DNA from 2 places in the Photobacterium kagoshimensis genome. Region 1 is predicted to be linked to the other one. Evidence: predicted binding sites of a transcription regulator. Region 1 holds the regulator's gene; the other holds the start of a gene.
What was found. The regulator PurR, encoded in region 1, represses purine synthesis genes. The targets are predictions, from matches to a motif close to TNANGNAAACGTTTNCNTNA.
Positions count from the first base shown of each region.

Region 2: a site for PurR is predicted at 5,412-5,431, ahead of guaB (IMP dehydrogenase). Genes of this name have one in related genera too.

Region 1 covers NZ_JAKJSO010000018.1:45,817-54,091, forward strand. The annotation lists gene L4C35_RS17060 (heme ABC transporter ATP-binding protein) at 1-254, shown strand, start outside; gene purR (HTH-type transcriptional repressor PurR) at 581-1,585, shown strand; cyclic di-GMP riboswitch class I at 1,864-1,968, shown strand; gene L4C35_RS17070 (TfoX/Sxy family DNA transformation protein) at 2,094-2,684, shown strand; gene L4C35_RS17075 (hypothetical protein) at 3,007-3,399, shown strand; gene L4C35_RS17080 (carboxymuconolactone decarboxylase family protein) at 3,542-4,168, shown strand; gene lpdA (dihydrolipoyl dehydrogenase) at 4,179-6,404, shown strand; gene L4C35_RS17090 (ABC transporter substrate-binding protein) at 6,404-7,621, shown strand; gene L4C35_RS17095 (ABC transporter permease) at 7,724-8,275, shown strand, end outside.
Region 2 covers NZ_JAKJSO010000011.1:159,846-168,120, forward strand. The annotation lists gene L4C35_RS08505 (AbgT family transporter) at 266-1,825, opposite strand; gene guaA (glutamine-hydrolyzing GMP synthase) at 2,182-3,765, opposite strand; gene guaB (IMP dehydrogenase) at 3,884-5,347, opposite strand; gene xseA (exodeoxyribonuclease VII large subunit) at 5,604-6,959, shown strand; gene ltaE (low-specificity L-threonine aldolase) at 7,305-8,275, shown strand, end outside.

The DNA of each region.
Region 1 (8,275 bases):
ATTTAGCGCATCAACATAAAACATTACAACTCGCACAACATATGGCTAAAGCAGGAGCAGCTGTTATCGTCGTATTGCATGATCTAAACCTTGCTGCACAATATGCAGACCGCTTAGTTATTGTAAAAAATGGAAAGATACAGGCTGATGGCGATGCTTGGCATGCATTAGATTCTCAGAATATTGAGCGAATCTATGGCTGGCCTGTCACGATGACCAAGCACCCTACACTTCAACACCCAGTTATTCTATAGTCGCTCGTTATGTAATCCTTACAATGCACAAATAAATGCATACTGATGCATCAAATTTTACGCAATTTACATTATTATTGTTGATGTTTATCAAGTATTGCCATCTTGATAGACAGAAACGTTGCACTGTGCGCTACACTCAGTAAAATGTGAACGCAAGCGATTAACAATGTAACGCTACCAAATCCATAAAAGCCGCTCATCTGAGAAGCGGCTTTTAACGTTTATACAAGGTCTCTAGCGACATACAGCACTCGAAATGAAAGAGTTGGCGCTATGTATAGCTTAAAAAGATCCTCTTTATTGCAATTATTAGAAGAATAACTATGGCAACGATTAAAGATGTTGCACGTATGGCTGGAGTTTCAACAACAACAGTCTCGCACGTGATTAATAAAACACGCTTCGTAGCAGAAGCAACACAAAAAAAAGTGTTAGCAGCCGTTGATGAACTTAACTATGCACCAAGCGCTGTTGCTCGCAGCCTAAAATGTAACACTACCCGCACAATTGGTATGTTGGTCACCAAGTCAACCAACCCCTTTTTTGCTGAGGTTGTACATGGCGTAGAAGAATACTGCTACAAAGAAGGCTACACACTTATCCTGTGTAACACTGAAGGTAACCTATCTAAGCAACGCGATTACCTGCGCATGCTCGCCGAAAAACGCGTTGATGGCCTAATGGTGATGTGTTCGGACCTTGATCAACGTCTATTAGACCTATTAGAACGTCAAAATGACCTACCTATGGTTGTGATGGATTGGGGTCCTGAAAGTCCACACACGGATAAAATTCAAGACAACGCAGCCATTGGTGGCTATATCGCAATCAAGCACTTTATTGAAAACGGCCACACTAAAATTGGCTGTTTATCAGGTCACAATGAAAAATCAACCTGTCGTGAGCGCTTAAAAGGCTTCCAAAAAGCGATGGACGAAGCAAACCTAACCGTTAATGAAGATTGGATTATCGAAGGTGACTTCGAGTGTGAAACGGCCGTGAAAGCCGCTGAGCAATTCATTGCGATGAAAGAACGTCCAACGGCTATTTTCTGTTTTAACGACATTATGGCCATGGCGATGATCAGTACTTTCGTTCAGAATGGCGTTCGTGTTCCTGAAGATATATCTATCATTGGTTACGATAACATCGAGCTAGCACCTTTCTTCTCGCCACCGTTAACGACAATCCACCAGCCTAAACGCCGTTTAGGTAAAACAGCGATTGAAATCTTGATGGAACGCGTGAAAGATAAAAAGCACGAAAACCGTGTTTTTGAAATGTCACCTGAATTAGTTGTACGTAAATCGGTTCATAAGCTTAACTAACTATTCGCTTTACGCATAAACATTGAATAGCCGACGACCCCATATCGTCGGCTTTTTTTATTCATTCCCGCCACGCTAAACCCTCCTTTTTTACATAAATATTTAATATGTAACAATAAAATTACTTTTAGATTTGAAATAAGTTTGCTTCATTTACCCAATGATTTATTTAATCCCTGAATATTCTCTCTTCATAAAGCAGTAATAATTGAAGCAACATCACATTTTCCCCAGCATAGAGTAAACGCTTTTCTGCTATTTACGATATGCTTATTACGTCACGAACAGGGCAAACTACTTGAAAAAGTAGGACGCAAAGCTTCCGGCCTAACAAAGTGTTATTTAATAAAAATTAACACATTCAAGGTAGCGGGGTTACCGATGGATTTACTGCAAACCTGCTTTAGGGTTTGACATGCTTTTGACATACATTAAGTGTGCTTTGCTAACCTAAACTCCTCGCTTATATGTTAGGTGACTCCCAAGATTTATTTCACCGAGAAGTCGCATGGATAAACCAATACTTAAAGACACTCTAAAATTATTCGATAGTTTTGGCAGTGTTAAATCCCGCTCAATGTTTGGCGGTTTTGGCATTTTCGCAGGCGAAACAATGTTTGCACTGGTAGTAAAAAATAAATTACACCTTCGCGCGAATGCAAAAAACATTGAAGTGTTTAAAGAAGCTAATCTATCACCTTATGTTTATGAGAAACGCGGATTTCCCGTAGTGACTAAACATTTTGCTATTCCTGACCTCTGGTGGGATACCCCAGAGATGATTATCGAGTACGCACAAGGCTCACTAGAAGGTGCGAAGAACGACAAAGAAACAAAAAGTAAAGTTGGGCCATCTCGCATTAAAGATTTGCCAAACTTAAGACTCGCTAATGAACGTATGCTGAAAAAAGTGGGTATTGATACTGTCGATAAACTGATTGAAGTCGGCGCTATTGATGCTTATAAAGCATTGCTCGATACACATGATAATAATCTCAACATCGAGTTGCTTTGGGCTTTAGAAGGCGCAATCAGTGGCACACACTGGTCTGTGATCAGTGAAACGAGACGTGGTGAACTGCTAGGCTTGCTACCTTAGGGAGTCGGGGCAAACACAACACAGTCACCACAATAAGAACGAGGCTCAGGCCTCGTTTTTTGTAGCCCTAGCCTACCGAATGTCAGGATTACGTCAAAGATTGACTCTTCTCACAAATACTGTTCACAAAAGCATCAGTTAACTTTTAATCCCGCCTTAAATAAGTAAAATAACCACTGTCAGTGGGCTTTCCACCGCCATTTTTTTGTTTTTAACTACTTATGGTCACTATCGCACTTAGTGTGACGCCAATAATATGTCACCAGTTCACCTATACCATAACGATACGCAGTCTTAATGATTGCTAAAAAGAGAGGCTCGTATGCTCTGTTCAAAGCCTTTTCCTGGGCAAACAGACCACATATTCAAAGATAAATTTAACAAATGGCCTACACTACTCCGTGCCCTTGTTATTATCAGCCTACTCCCTCCCGCTTTCGCAATGCTACTAGTCTCACAGCAACTGGCTCCTTTTAATGCGCTCATCGACATATTTACTCTGGTTGGTGGCTTTAATATCATCCTGATCATCTGGGGAGTATTACTTAAAATTCGAGCGCGTAAATATTGGTACCGCAATTACCATATAGGCAAGACGCTGCTACTCGCCAGTTTACCTATTCTGGCATCTGCTTATATTGCGTTTTCAGAAATACCCGACAACCGCGTTGTACAGCAAGAACGCAGTCGCGCTGTCGAAGTTGCCATAAATTAAAAACTGTTTAAATTACAAGCAACCGAGCGTTGTTTTCAATTTTTCTTTAATTAATTGAAATATTTGCGCCCTTCGTTGGGTCTCCTTTATTACCTTGGTATAGCATTGGTGCTATATCATGTGTTCATAAGGAAACGACGCTGTGCGCCTGGCAAAAAAAAATAAATACTCAATCTTTGTTCGCCCATTACTTTGGCTACAAAAGCGTAATTTTGGCGCAGAACTCAACCCTTCTTTACTCTGGGGACGCAGACCTCCACTCTTCTGGTTAGTTGCTGTTTTTTTTGGCTACCTTGACCGTCGCCATTCACCACTATCACCTGTTACTCGCTCTCTTATTTGTGTTCGCGTTTCACAACTTAATGATTGTGAATTTTGCGTCGATGCCAATGGAATGCGCCTAGCAGAGCGTTGCGATTCTGTTGAAAAGATCAAAGCGCTTTCGCAATGGCAACAAAACAGCACTTTATTTACTAAAGAAGAAATTGCCGTGCTGCATTATGTTGAAGCCATGACTATCACAGGGCAGAAAGTAACTGAGACCATGCTATCTGAACTGCAGCAGTGGTTTGACGAAGATGCCCTCGTCGAGCTTACCGCCCTGATCGCATTTCAAAACCTATCAGCCAAATTTAATACCGCGCTTGATGTACCAGCACAAGGCTTTTGCTCTGTGCCGACCGCATCCGCGCTTAACAATAGCGCTACTGTCGATGAACAAGGTGCTTCATCCAGCCAGCAGCAAGAGTCACCACAGAGTAAATCGTAGGAGTTGTCTCATGGATAGAAAGAAACTACTGCTCATTGCCGTCATTGTCGCGCTTATTGGAAGTTGGTTCCTGTTCGATTTAGGACAGTACTTCACATTGGATCAAGCTAAAGCACAACAAATAGCACTGCAAGATACGATAGCTGCACGCCCCTTCTTTGCGAGTGTAGTGTACTTTGCTATTTATATAGTTGTAACGGCGCTTTCTTTACCTGGCGCGGCAATTATGACTTTACTTGGCGCGGCATTATTTGGTTTCTGGTGGAGTCTACTTTTAGTGTCATTCGCCAGTACTATTGGCGCGACACTCGCCTTTTTATTCAGCCGTTATATTCTTCGCGACTGGGTACAAACTAAATTTGGTCACCGCCTTGCACCGATAAACGCAGGCATCAAAAAAGATGGTCCTTTTTACTTATTCACACTGCGATTAATCCCTGTGTTCCCCTTCTTTTTGGTGAACCTATTAATGGGCTTAACGCCGCTATCAACCAAGCTATTTTACTTGGTAAGCCAAGTGGGAATGCTGGCAGGTACTGCCGTCTATATCAATGCAGGTACGCAACTTGGTGAAATAGAATCACTCAGCGGCATCATCTCAGCCCCTGTACTTGTTTCTCTCGCGCTATTGGGGATTTTCCCTCTGGTCGCGAAATTTGTTATGGGTATTATCGAGCAGCGCCGCGTGTATGCTGACTGGACACCACCTGAAAAATTTGACCAAAACATGGTCGTCATTGGTGCGGGCGCCGGTGGCTTAGTCAGTGCCTATATTGCAGCTGCAGTAAAAGCGAAAGTGACATTAATCGAACGCCATAAGATGGGGGGGGATTGCTTAAATACAGGCTGTGTCCCCTCTAAGGCCGTTATCCGTTCGGCACACGCCATGTCTGAAATTACTCGGGCAAAAGAGTTTGGTATTAGCACTGGCGATGTAAGCGTCGATTTTGAGCAAGTCATGTCGCGAGTACATACCGTTATTGACAAAATTGAGCCACATGATTCAGTTGAACGTTATTCGTCGTTAGGTGTGAACTGTATATCGGGTGAAGCACGTATTTTGTCGCCGTGGGAAGTTGAAGTAAATGGCGAACGTATTACCACCCGTAATATCGTGATTGCCACAGGTGCTCGTCCGCTTGTCCCCAATATTCCAGGTTTGCAAGATGTGAACTATCTGACCTCAGACACTATTTGGCAGCTAAAACAACAGCCCAAGAAACTCCTTGTGCTCGGTGGCGGCCCGATTGGCTGTGAACTTGCTCAGAGCTTCCAACGCCTAGGCAGTCAGGTTACCTTAGTGGAAATGGTAGACCAACTTCTGATCCGTGAAGACGCCGATGCCGCAGCATTAGTGCACAGTAAACTGCAAAGTGATGGTGTAAACATTAAACTTAACCACAAAGCCTTACGCTTTGAATCTATTGAGCAAGATGACGGCTCTCGCATCCAACGTGCTTATCTTGAGTATCAAGGACAAACTGTTACTACAGACTTTGACTATGTCATGCTTGCGCTAGGGCGAGTAGCTAACGTGCAAGGTTTTGGCTTAGAAGAACTCGGCATCACAACGAGTGAACGCGGTACAGTCGAAGTAAACGACTACCTGCAAACCAAATACCGCAATATTTTTGCCGTTGGTGATGTTGCGGGCCCGTTTCAGCTTACACACGCAGCCGCACATCAGGCGTGGTATGCCGCCGTTAATGGTTTATTTGGTCAATTCAAAAAATTCAGAGCGGATTACTCCGTGCTTCCCGCAGCAACCTATACCTCACCCGAAGTCGCTCGGGTTGGCATCAATGAAAAAGAAGCCAAAGCACAAGGTATTCAATACCAAGTCATCACTTACGGTATTGATGATTTAGACAGAGCAATTACCGATGGGGAAGATTACGGCTTTGTCAAAGTCATTACCCCTAAAGGCAAAGACACCATCTTAGGGGCAACTATCGTTGGAAGTAATGCTGGTGAAATGTTAGCCGAATTCACCTTGGCAATGCGTCATAACTTAGGGTTAAACAAGATCTTAGGCACAGTTCACCCCTACCCAACCATGAGCGAAGCCACAAAATACGCAGCTGGCCAATGGAAGCAGGCGAATGCCCCTAAAATGCTGTTAACATGGGTTGAAAAATACCATGCATGGATGCGCCAAGGTAAAAAGCAACCTGTCGCAGAGCAGGCAGCTGTAAACCAAGCAGCCGAGCCGCTAAAAGAAAATAAGGATATGTAATGCACCGCTCACCATCTACTTTCAAGCGCCTGTATTCAGGCGCGACTACACTACTTGCAGCGCTAACCATGGCGGTGGGAGCAAATGCGGCTTACGCCGAGACAAATTCAATTTCAAGCAATCAAGATTGGCAACAAGTGCTTGAGCAAGCTAAAGGCGAAACAGTCTACTTTAATGCCTGGGGTGGTAGCCAAGAAATCAATCAATACCTACGCTGGGCTTCTCGTGAATTGCAGTCTCGTTACAACGTCACCCTAAAGCATGTAAAGGTAGCCGACATAGCAGAAACGACACAGCGTTTACTGGCAGAAAAAACAGCTGACAAAAATCAAAATGGTAGCGTTGATCTAGTGTGGATCAATGGTGAAAACTTCCGTTCAATGAAACAGAGTGAACTGCTATATGGCCCTTTTGTTTCTTCACTGCCTAGTTGGGAATACGTCGATAAACGTCTGCCTGTTGATGTAGATTTCACCGAGCCAACTGAAGGGCTTGAAGCGCCATGGGGGGTTGGACAGCTCGTGTTTATTCATGACACAAAACAGCTCAATAACCCACCTAAGAATTTTTCTGAGTTATTGAGCTTAGCAAAAGCGTATCCGGGTCAAATTAGTTACCCTCAACCGCCAGAATTCCATGGTTCTAGCTTTCTCAAAGCCGCATTGATTGCGTTAACCGACCAACCTGAGCGCTTATCTGCACCGATAGATGCGGTTAAACAAGTGGATCGATTCCAAAACACAACAGCACCTTTATGGGCATATTTAGATCAGCTTCACCCTGTCGCTTGGAAACAAGGTAAGCAGTTCCCATCAGGTAGCCCGCAGACTATTCAGCTGTTAGATGATCGTCAATTATTGATGGCGATAACCTTTAACCCAAATGCCGCTAATGCCGCTATAGAAAACGGTAAACTTCCTGACACTGCGCAGGCTTACTCATTCGATCAAGGGGCACTCTCTAATATCCATTTCTTGGCCATTCCATGGAATGCATCGGCGAAAGCAGGTGCAAAAGTGGCGATTAACTTCTTACTCAGCCCTGAAGCACAAATGCGCAAAGCAGATACTCGTATTTGGGGCGATCCATCGGTGCTAAAAGAAGAAGCTTTACCTACGGGGGAACGTGGTTTCGCGCTATTTCAGCCAATTTCAGAGCCACACCCAAGTTGGCAAATCGCATTAGAGCACGAGTGGCAAAAACGTTACGGCCATTAGGCTTTTTCGACGGTTCCTTATACTCAACACACTACCGCGCTTATGGTTAAGGCCTTTTTCCATAAGCGCAGCACCACAAGAAATGGGCAGTTAGACTAGATGTTGATCCACATATTGTTTTTAAGTGCCATTCTACTGTGCATTTTACCCCTGATCCCAGGTATGGCAGGTATTTTACTCCCCGCCTTCTCTTGGCTTCCATCCGTTGCAACCCAGCAAATACCAAGGTTAAGCACAGTTAACCTCGATGGTTTCCATCAAGCTCTTTTATGGCCTGGCGTTTCACAATCTATACTGCTATCTCTTTTTACAGGAGTCACCAGCAGTATTATCGCATTAACACTGACTTTCTTGATTCTTCAAGCTAATTGGCATAAACCTCGCTGGCAAAAAATCGAACGTATGCTGTCACCTATGCTAGCTATGCCGCACGTTGCTTTTGCAATTGGCTTTGCTTTCCTATTTTCACCGACGGGTTGGATCTATCGTGCTATCGAAAGCTTGGGCTTTTCCAGCCACGATGCGCCCTCTTTGATTCAAGATCCCTACGGTTTTGGTCTTATTACTGCACTTACCATCAAAGAAACGCCATTTTTGGTATTAATGAGTGTTTCTATCTTAAAACAGCTGCATGTGGATCGCCTTTATGCTTCC
Region 2 (8,275 bases), on a different contig from region 1:
TATAATTTCAGTTTTTTTACAATTATCGATATATGATATAAATTCGACCCAAAACATTAACATAACGGCTTTTTTATCATGTGGTTATAGTCTTTATTCTTATCAATAAACTGCAACCCCCTCTTATTACATAAGCAACCGCTTACTATTTAAGTCCGATAAAACATAGCTGCAACACAATGTACTGAAGTTATATTTCAGCCATAAAAAAGCCTCGCAATTGCGAGGCTTTAGCATAATGAACTAGCTTAAGAGCTATTAGGCATTACATTGTGTATGTGTATGGCGCTTGAATACCTAGAGGGATACCCAATGCCCAGTATGCTAGTAGGAAGATAGTCCAACCAATCAGCATAGCAATTGAGTAAGGCATCATCATAGACGCCAGAGAACCAATGCCCGATGTTTTCACGTAACGCTGCATGTAAACAACTACCAGCGGGAAGAACACCATCATCGGTGAGATAATATTAGAAACGGAATCACCCACACGGTAAGCCGCTTGAGTCAGCTCAGGCGAAATGCCCACAGCCATTAGCATAGGCACCAGAATTGGACCAATAAGTGCCCACTTCGCCGATGCAGAGCCGACTAACAAGTTAACGAATGCGGTCAGCAGGATCATACCAACAATCGTTACCTGACCCGGTAAATTCATTGCATGTAGCAATTCGGCACCAGATAGCGCCAGTAGCGTACCTAGGTTAGATTGGGTGAAAGCAACAAGGAATTGAGCAATAAAGAACGCCATTACCATAAAGCTACCCATGCTACTCATGGTCGCTGACATTGCTTTAATCACATCATCGCTAGCTTTAAATGTGCCTGCCACTTTACCGTAAACCACACCTGGAATAACAAACAGGATAAAGATCAGCGGTACAATCGACTGCATCAGAGGTGCAGAGAACGCAGTGATTTCACCATCAGGTGAGCGAAGCGGTGATGTTTCAGGGAATACTGAAGCAACCAGTACCACAATACCTGCAATCATTGCCCAGCCAGCACGTGAGAAAGCTTTACTTTCGATCTCAGTGAACGACCCCATATCCGGAGCTTCTTCAGCATCTTCATCAATCGGCGTATTCGCAAGGCGTGGCTCGATGATCTTCTCTGTTACATACCAACCAATAGCAATCACTAGGATTGACGATAGGCCAGTGAACATTAAGTTAGACAGAGGGTTAACAATGTATTCAGGATCTAAAATTTGTGCTGCTGATTGCGTAAAGCCAGCAAGAAGTGGATCGATACCTGAAGGAATAAAGTTGGCAGAGAAACCACCAGAGACACCAGCAAAAGCGGCTGCAATACCCGCAAGAGGGTGACGGCCTGCGGCGTGGAAGATAATACCGCCCAGTGGAATAACCAGTACGTAGCCTGCATCTGCTGCTGTGTGCGAGACAATCGCCACCAAAATCAGCATCGGTGTCAGTAGTTTTGCTGGCGTGAAGTTAAGCATCTTCTTCAGGCCGGTATTAATAAAGCCAGACGCTTCAGCAACACCCACACCCAACATAGCAACCAGTACAATACCTAGTGGTGCAAAACCAGTGAAGTTTTTCACCATGTTCGCTAAGAAGCTTGCGAAAGACTCACCTGTTAGCAGGTTTTTCACTTCAACGGCTTGTCCCGTTACTGGATGAATAAAGCCGAAATCAACTTGCGATAGCAATGCTGATAATGCCCATACAATCAGTAGTCCCCAGAAGAATAACAATGCAGGATCTGGGATCTTGTTTCCTGCTCGTTCGATAAAGTTTAAGAACTTATTCATACCACCAGATGACGCTTCCGGTGCTGTTTTTACTGCTTGATTACTCATGGGAACTCCATGGATGTGTAGTGTTGGTTTGCGGCGAATTATTTTGCTGTACTTCTTATACGCCCGTTGGTCATCGTTTTTCTCAAACTAGGAGAAAAATTTCAAGAAATTGTAATGTAAATGCCGCCTAAAAAAGCGCGTTAGACCAAGGAACAGACAAGTTGTACTTATTAATATTGTAAATAGAGATTAACAGAAAACATTCCCCTAACAAATAAAGCACCAAATCCACTCAAACTGATAACTTGATTGAGCCGTCTTAGCCAACAAGCCTCTCCTTAGCCATCCTTCTAAACGAAAAAAAGACACCCGAAGGTGTCTTTTTAATCGTGCAAATTAGCGATACCTAGCAGGTATTATTCCCACTCGATCGTTGCTGGTGGTTTACCAGAAATATCGTAAACAACACGTGAGATGCCATCCACTTCGTTGATGATACGGTTAGAAACCTTACCCAGAAAGTCGTATGGAAGGTGTGCCCAATGCGCTGTCATAAAGTCGATGGTTTCTACCGCACGTAGCGAGACAACCCAATCGTATTTACGACCATCACCCATAACGCCAACTGAGCGTACTGGTAGGAAAACCGTAAATGCTTGCGATACTTTATTGTAAAGATCCGCTTTGTGCAGTTCTTCAATAAAGATGGCATCGGCACGGCGAAGTAAGTCACAGTACTCTTTCTTGATTTCACCAAGAACACGTACACCAAGACCAGGCCCAGGGAACGGGTGACGGTAAAGCATGTTGTAAGGCAGGCCAAGCTCTAGGCCAATCTTACGTACTTCATCTTTGAATAGCTCACGCAACGGCTCTACAAGACCCATTTCCATATCATCAGGAAGGCCACCCACATTGTGGTGAGATTTAATAACGTGTGCTTTACCGTTCTTCGATGCTGCCGATTCGATAACATCAGGGTAAATTGTACCTTGCGCTAACCATTTTGCATTTTTCAGCTTCTTCGATTCTTCATCGAATACATCGATAAATACGTGACCGATGATCTTACGCTTAGCTTCAGGATCGTTCTCACCAGCTAATGCAGAAAGGAAACGGTCTTCCGCTTTAACGTGCACAATGTTCAGACCGAAGTGGTCGCCGAACATGTCCATAACCTGCTCACCTTCGTTTAAACGAAGTAAACCGTTATCAACAAATACACATGTTAGCTTGTCACCAATCGCACGGTGAATAAGCATAGCTACAACCGATGAATCCACACCGCCAGATAGGCCAAGGATAACTTCGTCGTCACCCACTTGTGCCTTTATGTTTGCAACTGCATCTTCAATGATGTTGGCAGAGGTCCACAGTTTCTCACAGCCACACACTTCAAGAACAAAGTTCTCGATCATACGCATGCCTTGGCGCGTGTGTGTTACTTCTGGGTGGAACTGTACACCGTAAAAACGTTTTTCTTCATTCGCCATTGCAGCAAACGGACAAGTTTCTGTCTCGGCTACTTTTACGAAATCAGATGGAATTTCAACAACTTTATCGCCGTGGCTCATCCATACGTCAAGTAATGGTGCACCGTCTTCTGCGATAGCATCTTCAATATTTTTGAATAAACCTGTTGGCTCAACAACTTTAACTTGTGCGTAGCCAAATTCACGCTCATTTGAGCCAGCTACTTTACCGCCAAGCTGCTCTGACATGGTTTGCATGCCGTAACATACACCAAATACAGGTACGCCAGCTTCAAATACGTACTGTGGTGCACGTGGAGAACCCGCTTCCGTAACACTTTCTGGGCCACCAGAAAGAATAATGCCGTTCGGGTTGAAGTCACGAATGTCGGCTTCATCGACATCCCAGCTCCATAACTCACAGTAAACACCGATTTCACGAATACGACGAGCAATTAGCTGAGTATATTGAGAACCAAAATCCAAAATAAGGATGCGCTGGTCATGAATATTTGTAGATGTAGTCATTATCGAGAAGTCTCAAAAATAATTGAATAATAGTGGGGGGCTTTAAAGCGCCCCCGATCTTATAGAAGTTTCATCATTAGGCAAACGTTTTCGCCTAATCAATACACGTTAGGTCAAATTAACCTAGACGGTAGTTTGGTGCTTCTTTTGTAATGGTCACATCATGAACGTGTGACTCTTTAATACCCGCACCAGAGATACGAACAAACTCAGCTTTAGTACGTAGATCTTCAATCGTTGCTGAACCGGTTAGGCCCATGCTTGAACGCAAGCCACCCATCTGTTGATGAACGATTTCTTTGATGTGACCTTTGTAAGCAACGCGACCTTCAATGCCTTCTGGCACTAATTTGTCTGCTGCGTTATCGGTTTGGAAGTAACGGTCAGAAGAACCTTGAGACATCGCGCCTAAGGAGCCCATGCCACGGTAAGATTTGTATGCACGGCCTTGGTAAAGCTCAACTTCACCCGGTGCTTCTTCAGTACCAGCGAACATAGAGCCCACCATTACACACGATGCGCCAGCCACAATCGCTTTACACATGTCACCAGAGAAGCGGATACCGCCATCGGCAATAACTGGTACACCAAATTCTGCTGCTGCGTCTGCAGCATTAGAAATAGCGGTAAGTTGAGGAACACCCACGCCTGTTACGATACGAGTCGTACAAATTGAACCAGGGCCGATACCCACTTTAACTGCATCAACGCCCGCTTCGATAAGTGCACGTGCACCTTCAGCCGTTGCAACGTTACCACCAACAATTTGTAGTTCAGGGAATGCTGCACGGGTTTCACGAATACGTTGTAGCACGCCTTCAGAGTGGCCGTGAGAAGAATCGATAAGTAGCACATCAACACCAGCTTCAACTAGCGCTTTAACACGCTCTTCGTTACCAGCACCAGCACCAACCGCCGCACCTACACGTAGACGACCACGTTCGTCTTTACATGCATTAGGTTTACGTTCTGCTTTTTGGAAATCTTTTGCGGTGATCATGCCTTTCAGTTGGAAGTCATCATTTACCAGTAGCACTTTTTCTACACGGTGCTCTTGCATGATAGCTTCAACTTCTTCACGAGAAGCGCCTTCTTTTGCTGCCGCCAATTTTGTTTTTGGCGTCATCACGTCTTCAACTTTCATTGAAAGGTCGGTAACAAAACGAACGTCACGACCTGTGATGATACCAACAAGTTCGTTGTTATCAGTCACTACTGGGTAACCAGCAAAGCCATTTTCAATGGTAAGGTCTTTAACATCAGCAATCGTTGCTGATGGTTTTACTGTCACAGGTTCAGACACAACACCCGCTTCGAACTTCTTAACCATACGAACTTGGTTAGCTTGTTGTTCGATAGACATGTTTTTGTGAATGAAGCCAATACCACCTTCTTGAGCTAACGCGATAGCAAAGCGGCCCTCGGTAACTGTGTCCATTGCAGCAGAAACCATTGGAACGTTTAGCGAAATCTTTTTCGTTAGTTGGGTGCGCAGATCGGCAGTGTTAGGGAGAACCGTAGAGTGTGCTGGAACCAGCAGAACATCATCAAAAGTTAAAGCTTCTTGTTTGATACGTAACATTGCAATATCTCACACCGAGTTAAGGTTTAAAGGAGGATAAAATATTGCGAACGAATTATACGTATGATGCAATCGTTTGGCTACAAAAAAATTATATTTTTTTATTGACTCTTTTTGCTTGATACGTAATATATTTCGGTTAAGTTTCCGGTGCTGCGGTCTCGCATGTAAGGCCAAGATCTGTCTATAGATCTGCCTGTATGTTTTTTACTCTTTCCGCACATTACCTAGCCTTCGATAACAGGTGCCTCACCTCGTGACTCTATTCGCTCAAACTCAATCCAACGATCGTATCTTTACTGTTTCAAGCCTCAACGCAGAAGTTCGCTTATTGCTCGAAAATGAAATGGGCATTGTCTGGCTTGTGGGTGAACTGTCGAACTTATCCATGCCAGTCTCAGGGCATTGGTATTTCACGCTCAAAGATTCACGTGCCCAAGTAAAGTGTGCCATGTTTCGTGGCAACAACCGTCGGGTAACCTTTAAGCCAGCCAATGGCACGCAAGTCTTGGTCAAAGCACGCTTATCACTGTACGAGCCTCGTGGTGATTATCAGCTGATCATCGAAAGCATGCAGCCGGAAGGTGATGGTCGCTTACAGCAGCAATTTGAACAACTTAAAATGAATTTGGCGGCTGAAGGCTTGTTTGCTCAGTCACTGAAAAAACCGCTGCCAGAGCAACCTAAACGTGTCGGTATCATCACCTCAAAAACAGGGGCTGCGCTGCACGATATTTTGAACGTTTTACAGCGTCGCGACCCTAGCCTACCAGTAGTGATTTACCCAACCATGGTACAGGGCGAAGGTTCTGCTATTTCAATTGCCCAAGCCATTGGCCGCGCCAACGCACGCCAAGAATGTGATGTATTGATTGTCGGTCGTGGCGGTGGTTCGCTTGAAGATCTGTGGGCATTTAACGAAGAAATCGTTGCCCGTACGATTGCCGCCAGCCAGATCCCGATTATCAGTGCGGTTGGCCACGAAGTGGATGTAACGATTGCCGATTTCGTCGCTGATATGCGCGCGCCAACACCTTCAGCCGCAGCAGAATTGGTAAGCCGTGATAACAGCCACCAAACGCAAAAAATTAGTCAAAAAACCCAGCAACTGACCCACAGCGTTCGTCAGTATTTGTCTGATCGTCGTCGTCACTTAACCCAGTTGCAACACAGATTAGAGCGTCAACACCCACAGCTGAGGTTAAACCAACAAAGTCAGCGACTTGATGATGTCAGCAGCCGTTTAGAACGCGCGATGAACAACTATATTGTTCAACATCGCCAACACCTTAACCGCAACGAGCACAAGCTGGCTCTGCACTCACCCGTGCAAACGCTAAAACAACAAGCAAACCGTTTAGAACGTGTTGAGAGCCGCTTACATGATGCCATGGATAGACGCTTACTCACCGCACGCCATCAGCTTGCAATGGCAGCGGAAAAACTGGAAACAGTCAGCCCACTTGCGACGCTTGGCCGTGGTTATTCAATTACCCGCGACAGTAAAGGCAAGGTGATCCGTGATACTGACCAAGTAAGTCATGGTGATACCATCACGACCAAAGTGGCCAACGGTGAAATCCAATCGGTCGTTTCAAAAAACCACCAATAGCCCCAACTCATTTTCTGCTTCCATGCACTCGTATAAACGAGTGCATGACTATCTTCAAAATATAACTAAATCTTCCAAATAATGGTTTTTCTCATACCGAATGCGGAGTAGTCTCTCTAATAGCTAATACCAATCTGGGTAAGTAAATGTTCAGGTGATTGCGCAGGAAAAAGCACTGAAAACAAGGCGTAGATTGCAGATAGCTAGTTGTTCTATCTACAAAATCTATAACGCAGTTATCATTGATTTTAACCAGCAAGGATGATCAGTTACTTAGTTAGATTGGTATAAGTCGAGCAAATAGACAGATACAAGGTACATTCAGCAGGAAGAGGAAACCAAGGAATGATAGATTTTCGATCTGACACAGTCACACAGCCTAGCCCCTACATGCGTGAAGCCATGGCAAAGGCACCTGTAGGTGATGATGTTTATGGTGACGATCCTACCGTGAATGAGCTTGAAGCATGGACCGCCCAGCGTCATGGTTTTGAAGCCGCCCTATTCACCTCTTCTGGTACCCAAGCCAACCTATTGGGTATTCTTGCCCACTGCCAACGTGGCGATGAATATTTATGTGGTCAGCAAGCCCATAATTATAAATACGAAGCCGGCGGTGCGGCGATTTTAGGCTCGGTACAACCGCAACCTATCGAAAACAATCCTGATGGCACCTTGTGTTTTGAAAAGCTAGCTGCAGCCATCAAGCCTGATGACATTCACTTTGCTCAAACCAAATTATTAAGTTTAGAAAACACCATAGGTGGTAAAGTTCTTCCTCTGGATTATCTGGCTAAAGCCCGTAAGTTCGTCGACCAACATAACTTACTGCTACACCTTGATGGCGCACGCGTATACAACGCAGCCGTCGCACTCAACGTCGATGTTACCGAAATCAGTCAATACTTTGATTCAATGACCATTTGCTTATCAAAAGGGTTAGGTGCACCGATTGGTTCGCTACTGTTAGGCTCAAAAGCCTATATTGAGCGCGCGAGAAGGCTCAGAAAGATGGTCGGCGGTGGCATGCGGCAAGCAGGTATTTTAGCTGCGGCAGGCAAAATTGCTCTGACAGAAAATGTAGCTAGGCTGGCAGATGATCATGCTAATGCTCGTTATTTAGCACAGCAGTTAGGCCAGCTCGACGGCTTTAATACCGCAGACTTTCCAACTCAAACCAATATTGTCTACGCCAATGTTGATAGAAAAATCGACCTTGCAGCTATTGCGACACGTTTGAAATCACAAGGAATCTTATTTTCACCTAGTTATAGTCCAATGCGTTTAGTGACTCACCTAAACGTTACACGTGAAGA